DNA from 2 places in the Paenibacillus sp. JT22N1 genome. Region 1 is predicted to be linked to the other one. Evidence: riboswitches for the same ligand, from Rfam matches in the RefSeq annotation. Region 1 holds a riboswitch; the other holds the start of a gene.
The links. Region 1 has a riboswitch for cyclic di-GMP ahead of AC58UU_RS01610 (hypothetical protein). Riboswitches for the same ligand answer to the same signal wherever they lie in the genome.
Positions count from the first base shown of each region.

Region 2: it holds a riboswitch for cyclic di-GMP, as region 1 does, so the genes downstream of both, AC58UU_RS31835 (pyridoxal phosphate-dependent decarboxylase family protein) here and AC58UU_RS01610 (hypothetical protein) in region 1, are expected to answer to the same signal.

Region 1 is NZ_JCAUAW010000001.1:347,396-355,150, reverse strand. It holds gene AC58UU_RS01635 (O-methyltransferase) at 1-481, opposite strand, end outside; gene AC58UU_RS01630 (THUMP domain-containing class I SAM-dependent RNA methyltransferase) at 617-1,768, shown strand; gene AC58UU_RS01625 (hypothetical protein) at 1,841-1,969, opposite strand; gene gloA2 (SMU1112c/YaeR family gloxylase I-like metalloprotein) at 1,959-2,354, opposite strand; gene AC58UU_RS01615 (exopolyphosphatase) at 2,430-3,344, opposite strand; gene AC58UU_RS01610 (hypothetical protein) at 3,481-3,786, opposite strand; cyclic di-GMP riboswitch class I at 3,889-3,983, opposite strand; gene AC58UU_RS01605 (MDR family MFS transporter) at 4,095-5,318, opposite strand; gene AC58UU_RS01600 (UCP032817 domain-containing protein) at 5,552-6,547, opposite strand; gene AC58UU_RS01595 (TIGR01777 family oxidoreductase) at 6,659-7,543, shown strand; gene AC58UU_RS01590 (esterase-like activity of phytase family protein) at 7,598-7,755, opposite strand, start outside.
Region 2 is NZ_JCAUAW010000022.1:54,048-61,802, forward strand. It holds gene AC58UU_RS31830 (methyl-accepting chemotaxis protein) at 1-337, opposite strand, end outside; gene AC58UU_RS31835 (pyridoxal phosphate-dependent decarboxylase family protein) at 345-2,015, opposite strand; cyclic di-GMP riboswitch class I at 2,111-2,196, opposite strand; gene AC58UU_RS31840 (ABC transporter ATP-binding protein) at 2,545-4,347, opposite strand; gene AC58UU_RS31845 (ABC transporter ATP-binding protein) at 4,331-6,085, opposite strand; gene AC58UU_RS31850 (YrzA family protein) at 6,270-6,476, shown strand; gene AC58UU_RS31855 (HPr family phosphocarrier protein) at 6,965-7,207, opposite strand; gene AC58UU_RS31860 (NAD-dependent malic enzyme) at 7,204-7,755, opposite strand, start outside.

The DNA of each region.
Region 1 (7,755 bases):
TGTCCCCAGCAATAATGGCGCCTGGATTCGCCAATTTGATTGCAAGCTCCAAATAATTCGGATAATTCACCTTGTCCGCATCGATAAAAAAGAAATCAAATCGCTCTCCCTGCTCAAGAAGATCATTCAGGTGAACGAGTGCTTCGCCAATCCGGTACTCAACGAGCTCACCAAGTCCAGCTTCGGTCAGATTTTGCTTGGCTACATCTGCAAATTCTTGTTTTAATTCGAGCGAAATCAGCTTGCCGCCCTCTTTCAACCCTCTCGCCAAACAAATCCCGCTATAACCGCCTAAAGCACCTATTTCCAATACCTTCGTTGCGCCAATCATCGTGACCAGCATAGTAAGCAATCGGCCGTATCCAGGTGCAATCGATATTTCGGGCATATTATGGGTGCGAATGACTTCCTTAACTCGCTCTAGTACTGTATCTTCTTCGTATAAACCCTCCATATAGCTCTCGGCTGTTATGGTTTCCATGTTTTATCCTCCTTAGAAAAGCATCAAAGCATCTACTTTGCGTGTTTCGTTTGTAAGTGTAACCTATTTGTCCTATACTTGTTAATTGTATGAGTTTTATGAGCGATGCACAACCCGGATGGAAGGAATTTAAACATGCCACAACAAATTGAATTAATCGCAACTTGCCCAATGGGACTTGAGGCCATCGTTGCTCGCGAAATCCGTGATCTTGGCTACAACGAGGTGACTGTCGAGAATGGGCGTGTCCGTTTTCTTGGCGACGAGCTGGCCATCTGCCGCACCAACCTTTGGCTCAGAACCGCCGATCGCATCTTGGTAAACATGGGCCAATTTAAGGCCGTGACTTTCGATGAGCTTTTCGAAGGCACCAAAGCGCTTGCTTGGCCGGACTGGATTCCGAACGATGCCGAATTCCCTGTGGAAGGGCGTTCCCATAAGTCACAATTATCTAGCGTTCCCGCTTGCCAAGGAATCGTGAAGAAAGCCGTCGTGGAGAAGCTGAAGCTTCGCTACGGAACAGAGTGGTTCCCTGAGAACGGGGCACGCTACGTGATCGAAGTCGCACTCCTGAACGATATTGCAACGCTAACGATAGACACGACCGGCGCCAGCCTGCACAAGCGCGGCTACCGTAAGCTCGTGACCGAAGCTCCGCTTAAGGAGACCATGGCGGCTGCAATGATCCTCCTCAGCCGTTGGAAGGTCGACAGACCGCTCTACGACCCGTTCTGCGGGTCTGGAACGATCCCGATCGAGGCAGCTATGATCGGATGGAACATCGCGCCAGGACTGCGGCGTAGCTTCCCTAGCGAGGCGTGGGGTAATATCCCACGTAAGCTGTGGGACAAGGCTCGCGACGAGGCCTTCGACGCGGTTAAAGATGATGTTCCGCTGAACATCATCGGCAGTGACATCGATCCCTCTGCCATCGAAGTGGCTGAGGCTGCCGCGAAGGCCGCTGGCTTGACGAAGCAGTTCAAGCTGCTCGTGGAACCAGTGGCTAAGGCCCGACCTCGCGGCGACTACGGCTGCTTGATCACCAACCCACCCTATGGAGAGCGGCTTGGTGAAGCGCAGGATGTAGAGGTGGCGCTGCGCCAGCTCGGTGCACTCACAGCTCCCATGCCTTCATGGAGCATGTTCATCTTAAGCCCGAGCACACAGCTCGAGCACTATATGAATCGCCGCGCGGATAAGAAGCGCAAACTATTTAATGGACGAATCGAGTGTAACCTGTTCCAGTATCTTGGACCATTGCCCCCGCGCAGACAAACGGACAAGTGAAATAAAAATCCCTCATGGCTCATCCGACCGAACTGCATGCATGCAGCGGTCAGACCAAGCTAGTGAGGGATTTTATTTAATAAACAAAAACCAAATCAATAATGCCCATATGGGAATGGACACAAGAATGCTCCATAGGCAGCCTTTGGCAAACCGCAGCTTCGGCTCCTGTTCTGTCCTTTCTTCGCGATCATTTCGCATGTTCCACCAACTCCAAGGGCAGCCCATCCGGATCTGCAAAAAAAGTATATTGATCACCAGTAATAGGATCAATCCGCACCGGTTCTACCGCAATCCCCTTGCTCTCAAGTTCTTTAACGCTTTGTTCCATATTCGGCACGACAAAAGCCAAATGCCTAAGACCCCTTGCCTCAGGCTGGTTAACTCGCAGCGGAGGGTTCGGAAATGAAAACAACTCGATCTGCTGCTCGCTCTTCCCGATGCGCAGATCCAACTTATAGGAGTCACGTTCTGCACGATACGTCTCGTGTATGACCGTTAATCCAAGTAAATCGACATAGAAGTGTTTCGATCGCTCATAATTGGAGCTAATGATCGCCACATGATGAATTTGTTCTAACTCCACTCCATTCCCCCCTGTCCCCATTTATTGAAAAACCGCATTCCGGGAACTCCCATCCTGAGGTCCGTTTCACTTATTTTATCCGTCTGTTCTCATCGTTTCAACAATTTTCTTCAAAACTTCCTCAGCTTGCACATATTCAACTTGGCAAGTACCAGCTGCATGATGACCGCCTCCACCATTTTGGAGCATCAAGTTACCAATATTCGTTTTCGACGAGCGATTCACAATACTGTGACCACAAGCAAAGACGCAGTTTTGTTTATTTCGGCCATCGACGATCCAAATCGAGATATTTTGCTCCGGATAAAGGGCATACACCATGAAACGGTTCCCTGGATAGATGGTTTCCACATCACGAAGGTCGGTAATAATAACATTCCCTTCCGTCCGCGTATAGGTTTGAAGCATATCACGATATAAAGCATCTAATTCAAAATATCGCGCCACACGCTCTTTCACATCCGGCAATTCCATAATCTCATGAACGGACATCGTTGCACAGTGCTCCACAAGATCTTCCATCAATTGATAATTACTAATCCGATAGTCGCGATAACGTCCTAACCCCGTTCGAGCATCCATGATAAAAGATAATAAATCCCATCCGCTTGGATTCAAAATATCTTCTTTGCTGAACTGTGCAGAATCCGCTTTATCCACCCCACGCATAATATCATCGATATCGCCGAAGGTCTCACGCCCTCCATAGTAATCATAAACAACACGTGCCGCACTTGGCGCGATTAGGGTTTCCCCTTTGAATTCAACCTTTTCGCCCATCCGCTCAAGTTCACTGGAATGATGATCGAACCACAAACCACAACCCGCTACATAAGGGACATTGGCCAAAATGTCGTTTTCCGAAACCTCAACCAAACCGTCCTGCATATCTTTGGGATGGACGAATTTCATTTCATCCACCATGTTTAACTTTTTGAAAAGCATCGCGCATACTAAGCCATCAAAATCCGAACGTGTGATCAATCTCATGCTATGTATCCCCCTAATAATAGTTCCAAAGCACTACTAAAACCTACGACATTCATTATATCAGCTCGTGTCAATTTGTGACAATCATTTTGTCTTTGTAAATCCCTTTCAGCTGGAAATAAAAAAAACGGTACGCCTATATAGGCTGTACCGTTCTTAATTTGGAAGATAAACATTGATAAAGTCTTGTCAAAAATGCTTCAATTTGCGACATCGGCGGCATTTTTACAGAAAGCTTAACCTCGCCCTTCCAGTAGAAAATCAAGATGCTATTGTTTCTCCCATGAAACATTTCAACATCCCAACAAGCTTCATTTAACGCGTATACTTCCCGATTAATCATGAGCTTTGGTCCATCCGAGGAAGGCACCAAACGGGCAACATGATTACCACATAGCGAAGTCACTTTTTGTTCTTCTTGTAGTATTCCTTCTGATTGCATGCTGCTGGATCCTCCTTTTATTTTCACATTAATTTGTTATGACAGAGAAAAACCCCACCATAGTGAACCGATCGGAGGGGTTCTGATGTTGATACCCAATCGTTCGGCGGCTGGCTGGCTGCGAGTCCGGTTTGCAGGACAAGGAAGCCCCTTTAGCTTTGCGTCACTGGCTTTCGCCAGTTTTGCCTTTGTCGAGATGTCTTGCTACATATCTGGAGAGCAAAGAGTAATAAATATGTACACTCTCAAGGATACGGGAAGTCGTTTTGAAATCGAATAGTTCCTAAGAACTAATTTTGCATTATTTTTCAAAAAATTTCTTTTTTCGACGTATTTTTCAGCAACATTTGACGATTTGTGCCTTTCCAATAGAAAATGGATCCCGCAATCGTAAGAACAGCCATAAGAACATACAACGTATTTCCACCATAAGAAACGAGCAAGAACCCACCTACCCAAGGTCCAATAAAGTGGCCAATGTTCGTTAATGTTTGAGCGCCAAAATACGTGCCACGCATATGCTCGGGAGCTAATTTGTCAATCAACATATTGGCAGCGGGGTAATTGAGAATCTCGCCAAGGGTGAAAATACCCATCGAAATAATTAGCCATACCAGCGAGTGAGAAAATGCAAAGCCGACATCCCCTAACGCAAACATTAGGTTGCCAATTACAATTGCAACGACTGGCGTGTACTTTTCGGCTAAACGCGTAAGTGGAATCTGCATGGCAATGACCACAATCGCATTCACACTCATCAAGATCGCAAACATTTTCACGCCATCGACAAAACTCTGCTCCAAATATTGCGAAAGTGTCACCATCACCTGGGAGTATCCGATAGCACCAATAATGCCACCTAGGATATACAAGCGAAAAGTCATATCACTGCGAATCACTCGCACAGCAGAACCAAAGGTAACTGAAGATTTCTTCTCACCCTCTATTTTCTTGATGCCAAAAGCGATGAGCAGTGTGTAAAGGGTGACCGCATAAATAAAATAAATGATTCCTGTGATGAGAAAAGGCAGCGCACCGTTCATCGTAGCGAAAAAGGCACCCAAAAGTGGTCCGACTGCAACACCAAGATTAATAGCCATATACCGCATCGAAAATACTTTAAGTCGCTTCGCAGGTTCTGTGAGGTCTGCCATCAACGCCTGCGATACGGGCTCATAAAAGGATCGGCACAAGCCGTTAAGCATATTGAGCAGCATAAACAGGATTGGTAATTTAACCATGCCGAAGCCTAAGAAGACGAACGCCCAGCCGAAAAGAGCTGCTAGCATAATAATGCGCCTTCCGAATCGGTCCGATAAGGTGCCCCCTATAAAACCGCCTACGGTCCCAGCCAAAGAACCCATTCCAATGACAATTCCGATCATCACCGCACTCATCGACGTATGTCTGGCTAAATAAATCGCTAGAAAAGGCAAACTCATGGAGGACGCAGCTCTAGCCATAACGGTTCCAAGAATTAACGTATGTACAATGGGATGATAAGAATTTAGAAAACCACGTAATCGATTCAATTTGAGATGACTCCTATCGCTGTTTAATTTACCGCAGGTCAAGAAATCGACACCGAATTCCAATTATACACGAAAAATGACGATATGTGTCTCCAAAATAAAAAACACTCTCCGACGGAGAGTGCAAAAGAGCGTGTCTATTATGTTCATTGTGTCCATTCGTCGCTTTCCCCACATGAAGCCAAGTCGAGGTCATGCGATTCCTGAATGGAATGCTGCTTCCACGGCTTATGTTAACTGCTGCCGCAACCAGATCCGCAGCTCGACCCTGACGAGCAAGAAGACCCTGAGCCGGAGCTGCAACTGCTTCCGCCACCGCCTTGATCTCCAGAACTATCACTACTGCCTCCAGAACCCCCACAACCTGAGGAAGAACAGTTACTATGCTTATCTTTTGGATTCTGTTCATTCAGAGGCCACTGAGAGTCTATCCCGCTTGTATAGTTATCATTATCCTGAATGGAGAAGAACATCATAGCTCCTGCCATATACACCATGTTGTTCGGGTTTGTTAATGAATCCTTCCAGCCTGTATCCTCAAACCTGCGGCTGTTCGCTGAATGTCTGGCTTCGTTAATCGCCTGCGTGATTAGTATGCGGATCGCCTCTGCAACTTCTGGATATCGCTTCGCCTGCTCCATATCGAACCATTGCTCGGCGATTTCTTCTTCATTGGCTTTGCGAAGCAAATCTGTTCGCTGCTCATCCAGCGGATTGCGGAAAAATCCGTTCCAGCAACGCGAACTCGTTGGAGCGAACTCGAACAAGTGCGCATATACCCAATCGAACCATGCACGTTCACCCGGCATTTGCTTCGGTTCACGTTCAGGTGAATGATGAATAACACCACCAGCGAATTGATCCCCGAACCGCTGATATTCTCTCGTAAACATCAGCATCTCATGCCAAATTTCATCGATTTCGCTGCTAAACATCGGAGTTCTTTTTAAGATGAGATTCATCAGGAAAAATCGTTTTAATTCAAACCATTTACAAGCAAACTCGTCATCGGACATGGAAGGATTCCCAGCTTTTACGCGATATTGGAGTCTTTCTACATAATCTAGTGGAAGTGCACTATTCAGCTTAGTAACGATACGTTCTAACGGAACACCTTCTAGCAAACCAAGCCCTTGGGGTAGTTCTGAAGCTCGAAAGTCCGGTTTGGATATCCCTACACGACTTCTCTTGGACGGTTTGGGTGATTTTCGGAATAAAAAACGGAACATATGGCATCCCTCCCTATTTCCAATATAACACAGTAATGTAAAGAGAAGAATAACGTCGGTTGGAAAACATTGTATTTAGGCTCTATAATAATAGAATGGAGGTGCTGAAAGATGAAAATAGCAGTAACCGGTGGCAGCGGGTTTATTGGCAAACGATTGATAGTTCATTTGCAGCAGCAAGGTCATGAAGTCATCAATATTTCACGTTCACCCAGAGCTGTTGTCGAGCATGTACGCACCGTCACTTGGGATCAACTAAAGACGGATTCGAGTGCCTTCGCAGGACTGGATGCCATAGTAAATTTAGCTGGGGAGTCGATTAATCAGCGTTGGACAGCTGCAGCCAAAGAACGAATCGTTGGGTCTCGTCTAAAAGCGGCTGAGCAAGTGGCTCAGCTTGTAGCACGCATGGAAGTGAAACCGAAAGTCGTTGTTAATGCTTCAGGAATGTCCGTTTACGGTACCTCAGAAACCGAAACCTTTGACGAAAGAAGTCCGCACCGCCCTGTCGATTTCTTATCGAAGGTAGTCGAACAGTGGGAAGGCGCGGCTGATCAGATACAGGGAACACGCATCGTAAAAGTCCGCGTTGGACTTGTTCTAGATGGCAAGGAAGGCGCGTTCCCAAAAATGGCATTGCCTTATAAGCTTGGTGTTGGCGGTCCCATAGGCAACGGTAAGCAATGGCTCTCCTGGATTCACATCGATGATATGGTGAGGCTTATTGATTTTTGCATTCAGAACGAAGCCATTATCGGCCCTGTTAATGCGACAGCTCCAAATCCGGTCACCAATAGGGAGTTTGGACGGGCATTAGCGAAAGCGATGCGAAGACCTAATCTATTCCCGCTTCCTGCTTTTATTTTAAAAATGGTTTTCGGTGAGTTATCTACGCTGCTTTTGGAAGGTCAGAAGGTGCTCCCTCGCGCATTATTAGAGCATGGTTTTACGTTTAAGTATTCTTTCGTAGACAAAGCCCTCACTGATATTGTTTAAATAATAAAACCCAGACCACCGAGTGCGCCTCGATGAGCTGGGTTTTCGTTTAATTTATTTCGTGGATAAGTCGTCTGAAACTTGAATAAGTTGTAATTGAGTTGGCGCGCTTGTTAGTGTTAATACGCCTTTATCATCATAGCTAATGCCGAAGTCATTGTCGTTTACAATCGCAATTGTATTTTTGTCAACAACCGTCAAGCCTTCAATCT
Region 2 (7,755 bases), on a different contig from region 1:
CTTTCTGTAAGACATAAACATTTTCAAGAGAGTCTTGCTTTTTAAATTGTTCAAACTGCTGTTTAATTTTGGTATAGGCCGGTTTATCTTTGCCTGTAATTTCATCTGCATGTTCGGGAATAGAAGTCATATATTTCGAAACATTTTCAATATTTGTGGTTAATCTTAGAACGAATTGATCCTCAAGCTTCGTAGTTAAACTTTTACTGGCCAAATAGGAAGAGACCGAGAAGGCTGCGCATACGAATAGCAACAGCAGTAAAATACTGCTCGTCATCTTCACCGCGATTTGTCCTCTGAACCAGTTTATTATTTTATTTGGAGCATGCTTTGCCACTTTTCAATTACCTCCTGCTTAATATCGATGTTTCGGAATATTTCTCATAGACTTGCGCTACTGTTTCCTTCAAATATTGAATAATTTCATGCACATGTTTTGTCTCCGTATAAGGGGAGATGACAAAAATCTTTGTCGCGTACAGAGCAATAGAATTAGCATCCTTCGTTTGAACAAGCAGATGCTTTTTGGTGTCGCCAAAAAATATGCGGTCGCGATGATTCCCAAGCATTTCGAATAAACGTTCGTTAAATTTATTATTCCGCTCAATTTCCTTAAGGGTACACTTGCCCGAAATTTCATCCTGAAAATGCGGACTGCCTTCCGGATATATACGAAATAGTGTAATGATGCCCGGATTGTCGTTATTAACGATTTCAGCTTGAGGGATTTCTTGGCGCAGCGCTTCCCGGAAAGCGAGATTAACCTCAACGAACTGAGCTAGCAATTGCTGATACCCTTGAATGCCGAATGCAAGCAGAGCGCTGTATATACTGATGGAGCTTGCCATGCGCGAGCACTCCAACGTATACCCAGTATGATACTGTCCGTATCCCCGATGTCCGACATAGGGGGTTTCATCCGGATGCAGATCCATAAGTCTTAAATCGGCGGCATCCTTGACCAGAAATAGGCTTGTCAGGTAAGGGGTTTGCCCTAGCTTTTGAAAATCGAAGCAAAGCGAGTCGGCCAAATGCAAATGCCTCATCTTGCTTTGGATAGAAATTAAAGCCTGAGTGACATCTTTCTTTAATTCCAGTGGATTGGCGGTGAAATCATAGTCATTAAAGAAAGCAAAGAATGCACCTAAAGCAGAGTCTGCATGAATATGAGGTCTAAGCAACCCATGATGAACGGCTGCCTTGTTAGACACAGCATAAATTTGTTCCAAATCGTCAATCCCCATGGCATCCGTTGTTCCTGTCGTAGCTACAATGTAAATCGGGATTCCGCCTCGTGCGATCACTTCTTCCATTTTAACTCTCAGATCATTCACATCCATGGAGCTGTCAGCATTCGTGCGAACTCTGATCAATCTATCGCTCCCTATGCCCGATGCCTCCATAGATTTAAACAAGCTGTAGTGAGCGGCTTCGGAACAAAAAGCATACAAGTTGTCGGGAACACCTTTTTGCAATGCGTCCGGAACGAATTTCGCGATCGCTATCCTGAGACCTGAGAATACAGCTCCTTGTCCGCCCCATGTCGTATACCCGCCGCTTTTCAGCGCATCATAGCCTATTAATTTGGACATCATGCTGATGACTCTTACTTCAGCTTCAGCTCCGGCTGGGCCGTATACATCCCATAAATTGTTGCCATTAACCAAAAATGCCGCGATCATGCCCATAATCCCCGGGATGCTTGCCATCGGCAAAATATTCGTTAAAAAATATTTCGTATGATAAGGATGATCATGCAGCAATTTCAATAGCTCTGTATTAACTTCCTCTAGGGGGACGCTGCCAATAGGAATGGAGCTATCTCGAATAAGATTGTTATAGAAAGTCCCTGTTCGGTTTTTCTCGCCCTTGAGATTGACGCCGTCCGGGTTTTTAAGATCATCCACTCCAGTTACTAATTGTTCAATGAGTCGCAAAACCGTTTGACGCGTTTGTTGGTTGCCATCCTCACTAGGGAATAATTGCTGTACATTCGTTAGTCTTTTCTCTCTCATTAATTTCTCTCCTATCGATAGAATTGCGTTAAGAAAATGTTCACAAAAAAAAAGGAGAAACATGGGCATAAATGCCCCTATTCCACCAATTGCTACAATGCAACTGGCTGACATATCCTTGTTGGATGTAGTCCCTCTAGCTTTGCGTCCCTATTTTTCAATAGGTTTGCCATTATAAAGTTGTAGGTGAAAATTCCCATGTTCGACAATAATCGACAGCAAACTTTACAATTTTATACATTAGTATAGTATAGTAAACTAAAATAAACAACACAATTTTCCATTATTGTTTGTTAAGTAATTATATTGTAACTAAATTGCTTTTTTAACATTTTCTCTGACCGATGGTAAAATAGGATCAGATATCTCTTTACTAAACATTTATACCAATCAATTTATGCAATAAAACGATAGAAACTTTAGGCATCCTTCTAGGACTTTTATCACGCATAAAAAAAGCTTCGTCACGACTTCCTGACTAGGAGTCCGACAAAGCTAATTTTTACACCCTCAGTTGGGCGCATTCATACTATGAAATGGTTTGTGCAGCATCCATATTCCCCTGTGAATGCAGATATAATTGCTCGTAATAGCCACGGAGCGCAAGTAATTGAACGTGGTTCCCTTCTTCAACAATTTTCCCCTGACTCATCACAATGATGCGGTTGGCATGCATAATAGTCGAGATGCGATGCGCGATAACAAGTGTCGTTCTTCCCTCGGCTACAACCTGCAGCGCGGATTGAATCAACTGCTCCGTTTGTGAATCCAAATTCGCTGTAGCTTCATCTAGAATCAGTACTTTCGGCTGGAATACGATAATTCTTGCGAACGAGATCAGTTGTCTCTCGCCTGCGGAAAGCCCGCTTCCTCTCTCGGATATGCGTGTCTCATAACCATCCTTCATTCGTGAAATGAGATTGTCTGCCCCAACCATCCGGCATGCCTCTATCACTTCCTCACGTGTTATGGTTTCATCGAACATCCGGACATTGTCCAAAATGCTGCCTGCGTATAAGTACGGTTCCTGCTGTACGAGTCCAACCATACGATGTAGCACGGCCTGCGGGATATCTCGAAGATCCGTGCCATCAATGCGGATACTTCCCTCCTGTACATCATAAAAGCGGCAAAGCAGACTAATCAGCGAGCTTTTACCAGCACCCGTCGTCCCCACGATACCGATCATTTCGCCGGGTTCAATATGAAGCTCTAGATCCTCAATAACAGCCGTATCCTTCAAATAACCGAAATGAACATGATTGAAATGAATGTCCCCCTTCACGTCGGATAACGAGGGTGACAACACGCCTTCCTTATCCTTAACTTCCGGTTGAATGGAGAAGATATTCCAAATTCGATTTACAGACACCGTCGTAGATTGAAGGGTATTCCACTGCTGAGTAATGTTATTAATCGGTTGAAAAAACTGCCGGATATAAGTTATAAAAGCATACAATACACCGAATTCAATCGTTTTATCGAAAACGGCAATACCGCCAATCCAAGTAATAAAGGCCACCGATAAATTACCCAAAATATCAAAGGAACGATTGAACAAAACATTGGTACGAATTTCTCTCAAATTAGCTCGAAAATACCCAAGATTCCGCTCAGTGAAGCGATTCATCTGTTCCTTCTCTTGATGAAAAGCTTGAATGAGATGCATCCCAGATAAATTCTCAGCGGCAAAAGCAACCATTTGAGACAGCTGCGTCCTCGAGAGCTGATAGGTTTTGCGCATATATCTGCGAAAGCTAACCGCTATAATCACAATGATAGGGATCACGATCATGCTGTACATCGTTAGCTGTGGGTCCAGATGATACATCAGCACGATGATGAATACGAGTGTCATGCCATCGCGTACCAAACTAAGAAGAACCTGTGTAAAAAACTGATTCAGCGTTTCCGTGTCACTAGAAACATGCGTAATCAGGCTGCCGCTTGGCGTCCGGTCATAATAAGACATCGACTGCTTAAAGATGTGCTCGAACAAATCCTTGCGTATTTTAGCGACGATGCTTTGGCCGGCAAACTGCAATAAATTGTTCTGCAGATAACTGAAGAATAGACTGCTGATAGATAGACCTGCATAGAATAAGCAAATGAGCAGCAGGGAGCGATAGTCATTTTTCCCAATCATCAAATTATCATCAATCGCGATCTTAACCAGATACGGCTGAAACAAATCGGCTGCTATCCCAAGTAACGCGCAAAATAAAACAGCAGCAAAAGTAAACCTATGCGGTTTGGCATAACCGGATAAAGAACGAAAGGAAGATCGCGTCTTCTGCCGCTCCTCATTGCTTTTGTTACTCCGTTTGGGCATCGTCGCTACCTCCCTCTTGTATCGCATGAAGCTCGGCGTACAAGCCTTCTTGTGCAATTAGCTCTTCGTGCGTGCCGCGCTGCACAATCCTGCCTTCGTGAAGTACGATAATCTCATCCGTATGCTTCAACGCGGAGATTCGATGTGCGATCCAAATGGTCGTTTTGTTCAATCGCTCTTTGCGGATCGTATCAATGATGTGCCTCTCCGTCACAGAGTCTACAGCGCTTACACTATCATCTAGAATCATTAAAGGAGAATCCTTAATGATCCCTCTGGCTAAGCTTGTTCGTTGACGCTGCCCACCCGATAAGGTGACACCGCGCTCACCCAGCTTCGTCTCAAACTTTTCAGGAAATGACGTAATGCTGGAGAGGATTTGTGCTTTCTTGGCAGCACGCTCAACCTGTTCTAAGGGTGATTCTCTTTTATAAAAGGCGATGTTATCGCGGATGGTCGTGCTAAACAAGAACCCCTCTTGCGGAACATAAGCGATTTGATTTCTCAGGCTTTCTAATGTCACATCGCGAATATCCGTATCCCCGATCCATACCGTTCCCTCCGGTGGGTCGTATATTCTAAGCATTAGCTTCACCAAGGTCGATTTACCACTGCCTGTTTTCCCGATAATGCCAATAGATTTACCAGGTTCAATCGTTAACGTTATGTCATGAAGCACTTCGTCTTCGTCATCTGGATAGGCAAAAGACAAGTGTTCAATCCGAATTCCCTCGTGATCGAGGTCGGATATTTGCGCAAGCTCGTTTTGCACAATTTCGGATTTCAAATCGAGCAGTTCATTCATTCGTTCAAGCGAAGCTCGAGAGCGCTGCATGGCATTAATGACGCGACCAATTTGCTGTAAAGGGTTTACCATCATCCGTATGTATAGCGTTAATTCAACGAAATGGCCAATCGTAATCCGCCCTTGAATGGTCAAATAGCCCCCAAAAGCAATCGCGATGATCAGCGATATTGCGCCCAGAAACGGAATAAGTGCTTCAAATAAGGAAGATAGCCGAACCAATCTCAATTGGTTGTCGCGAATCCGATCTACCGTATCGCTGAATCTACGAACCATAATCGGTTCCACCGCAAATTTCTTGGCTACCCGTATGCCTCCGAATTGCTCCTCGGCCGACTCCGTCATTTTGCCTAATGCTTCTTGTACCTGTAAAGAATGCTTTTTAATAATAGGCTGAAATCGAACGGTTAGAACAGGAATGAGCAATAAGGGCAAAATACAGATGATAATTAGATAAAGCGGGATCGAACTGAACAGCATCATTAGAATGACAGCCGTGATCAAAATCGCGGAGTTTACCACGTGGTTAATCCCCATGGATATCGATTCTCGAATGACAGTTACGTCATTCATCACATAACTCAGCAGCTTACCAACGCCGTTCTTCGAGTAAAATGTTGCGCCCAACTGTGTGAAATGGTTAAACAAGCGGTTTCTTGAAACAAACTCGAAGCGTCTTCCGTTACGCATGATCATGTACTGACCAATGGCTGCTAAAACACCGAATGTAACGCCAATCATCAGCAGCTTTAGACTGTAGTCAACAATTAGCGTTTTGTTCAAAAGTCCTTGCTGCAGCTGGTCTGTAAACATGCCTAGCAGCTTGGGGTAATACGAGTGAACAATGTTACCTAAAGAAATGGACAATGCGGCTACAGCGTACAACGGCCATTTCTCTTTGAAGAAATCAACCAATAACCGTGTAGACTTCAAAACGACATCACTTCCTACTACAAGTTTGTCTAGCAAATGAGGTATTCCCGATCCATCTGAACATGCGGTCATGTATCCCCTTACAGTATACGCCTAATCAGATGTACTTCCTATATCAGATATTGACGTTATAATAAGAGAAGTTGTCTTAACTTTACAACTTAGCTTAGGGAGGAGTAAGATCATGGACTTTATTTTGGACCGCATAGATAATAAAATCGAGTTTTTTCAAGCTTATGATATGAAAACGCTGGAACGGCAAATCAACGAGCAAATCGATAACAACAAAGCTTTACTGCTGGACGTCTTCGCGATTCAGCATCACATTGTGTTCGACCCGAACGCGGGTAAAATGCTGTACAGCGCAGTTGTGCATTTTAAGGTGAAGTAATTAAAAATAGCCTGGGGCTAAGCCTCAGGTCTATCGGACTCTGGGCGCACGTATTTTCGATAAATAGCGCATCGTAGTTCCTTTTGAAACTTTAAGACTTCTTCCCAAAACTCAAAACATGCATTATATGACTAGATAAACGATTATCACTGACTCTGGACTAGAGTGTTTTCCAGCCCAAAGTAGCTCTAAAGCAGGAATGAAGGCATAATTGTTGCACAACATACAACATCTTCCGTTTACCAAGAAGAAATTAAGGAAATTGTTGTACGCGTACAACTTGTGTTCCAAATCCCCTCTAATGTAAGTAATATTGCGTAAAAAAAACCTTCAGATCCACTTTAATAGTGGTGTCGAAGGTTTTTTTGCTTAAATTTCGGGATTTCCTCACTTGGTGTTGCGCTTGGTGCTACACTTGGGTGTTGCACTTTGTATTGCCACTTAGTGTTGCACTTAGTGCCTCCTTTAGTGGCAACCTCCATTCACGATTAAACTTCGCTTAGCGGAAGCCCATGTTTGATAAATAGTTGCTCCATTGCAAGCTTAGCCTTAGCTTCGTCGGGGCCATGAATTTCTAAGTGATACACCTCGTTGCTGAAAAGCGTAATGCTTAGACCAAGAATACTTTTGACATCGATAAAACGCTTGCCCACTTTGATAACAATGCTCGATTGAAATTGATTAGCCAACTGATTGATTTCTACAATCGCTCTTGTATCCAGTCCACTCATATAGCTCCCCCTGACCTGAATTCACGCGGCATTCTCCGAGCCACTCCGGTTCTTATTGCTGCTTCAATGACCCCTGTTCGAATACGTCTAACTACCTCTTGATTGAAAACACTCGGAATAATGTACAGTTTGTTCAATTCTTGCGGAGCTACAACTGAGGCGATGGCCGCGGAAGCAGCTAGCTTCATTTCCTCATTAATTGTTGTAGCCTGGCAATCTAATGCAGCTCGAAATATGCCTGGGAAGCATAGGACATTATTAATCTGATTCGGGAAATCAGACCTTCCAGTCGCTATTACGCCTGCAATGTCTTCAATTTCATCCGGATGAATCTCCGGTGTCGGATTCGCCATCACGAATACAATGGGATGCGGCGACATCCGTTCAACATCGACTCGCTTTAGCACACCCCCGGAGGATAAGCCGATAAATACATCGGCACCTTCAATAATTTCGTGCAAGGAACCCGTAAGTCGATTTGGGTTGGTTCGTTCCGCGTACCAGTTCCACATGGGATTGCTATACGAAGTGCTGCTCACCAAAGCCCC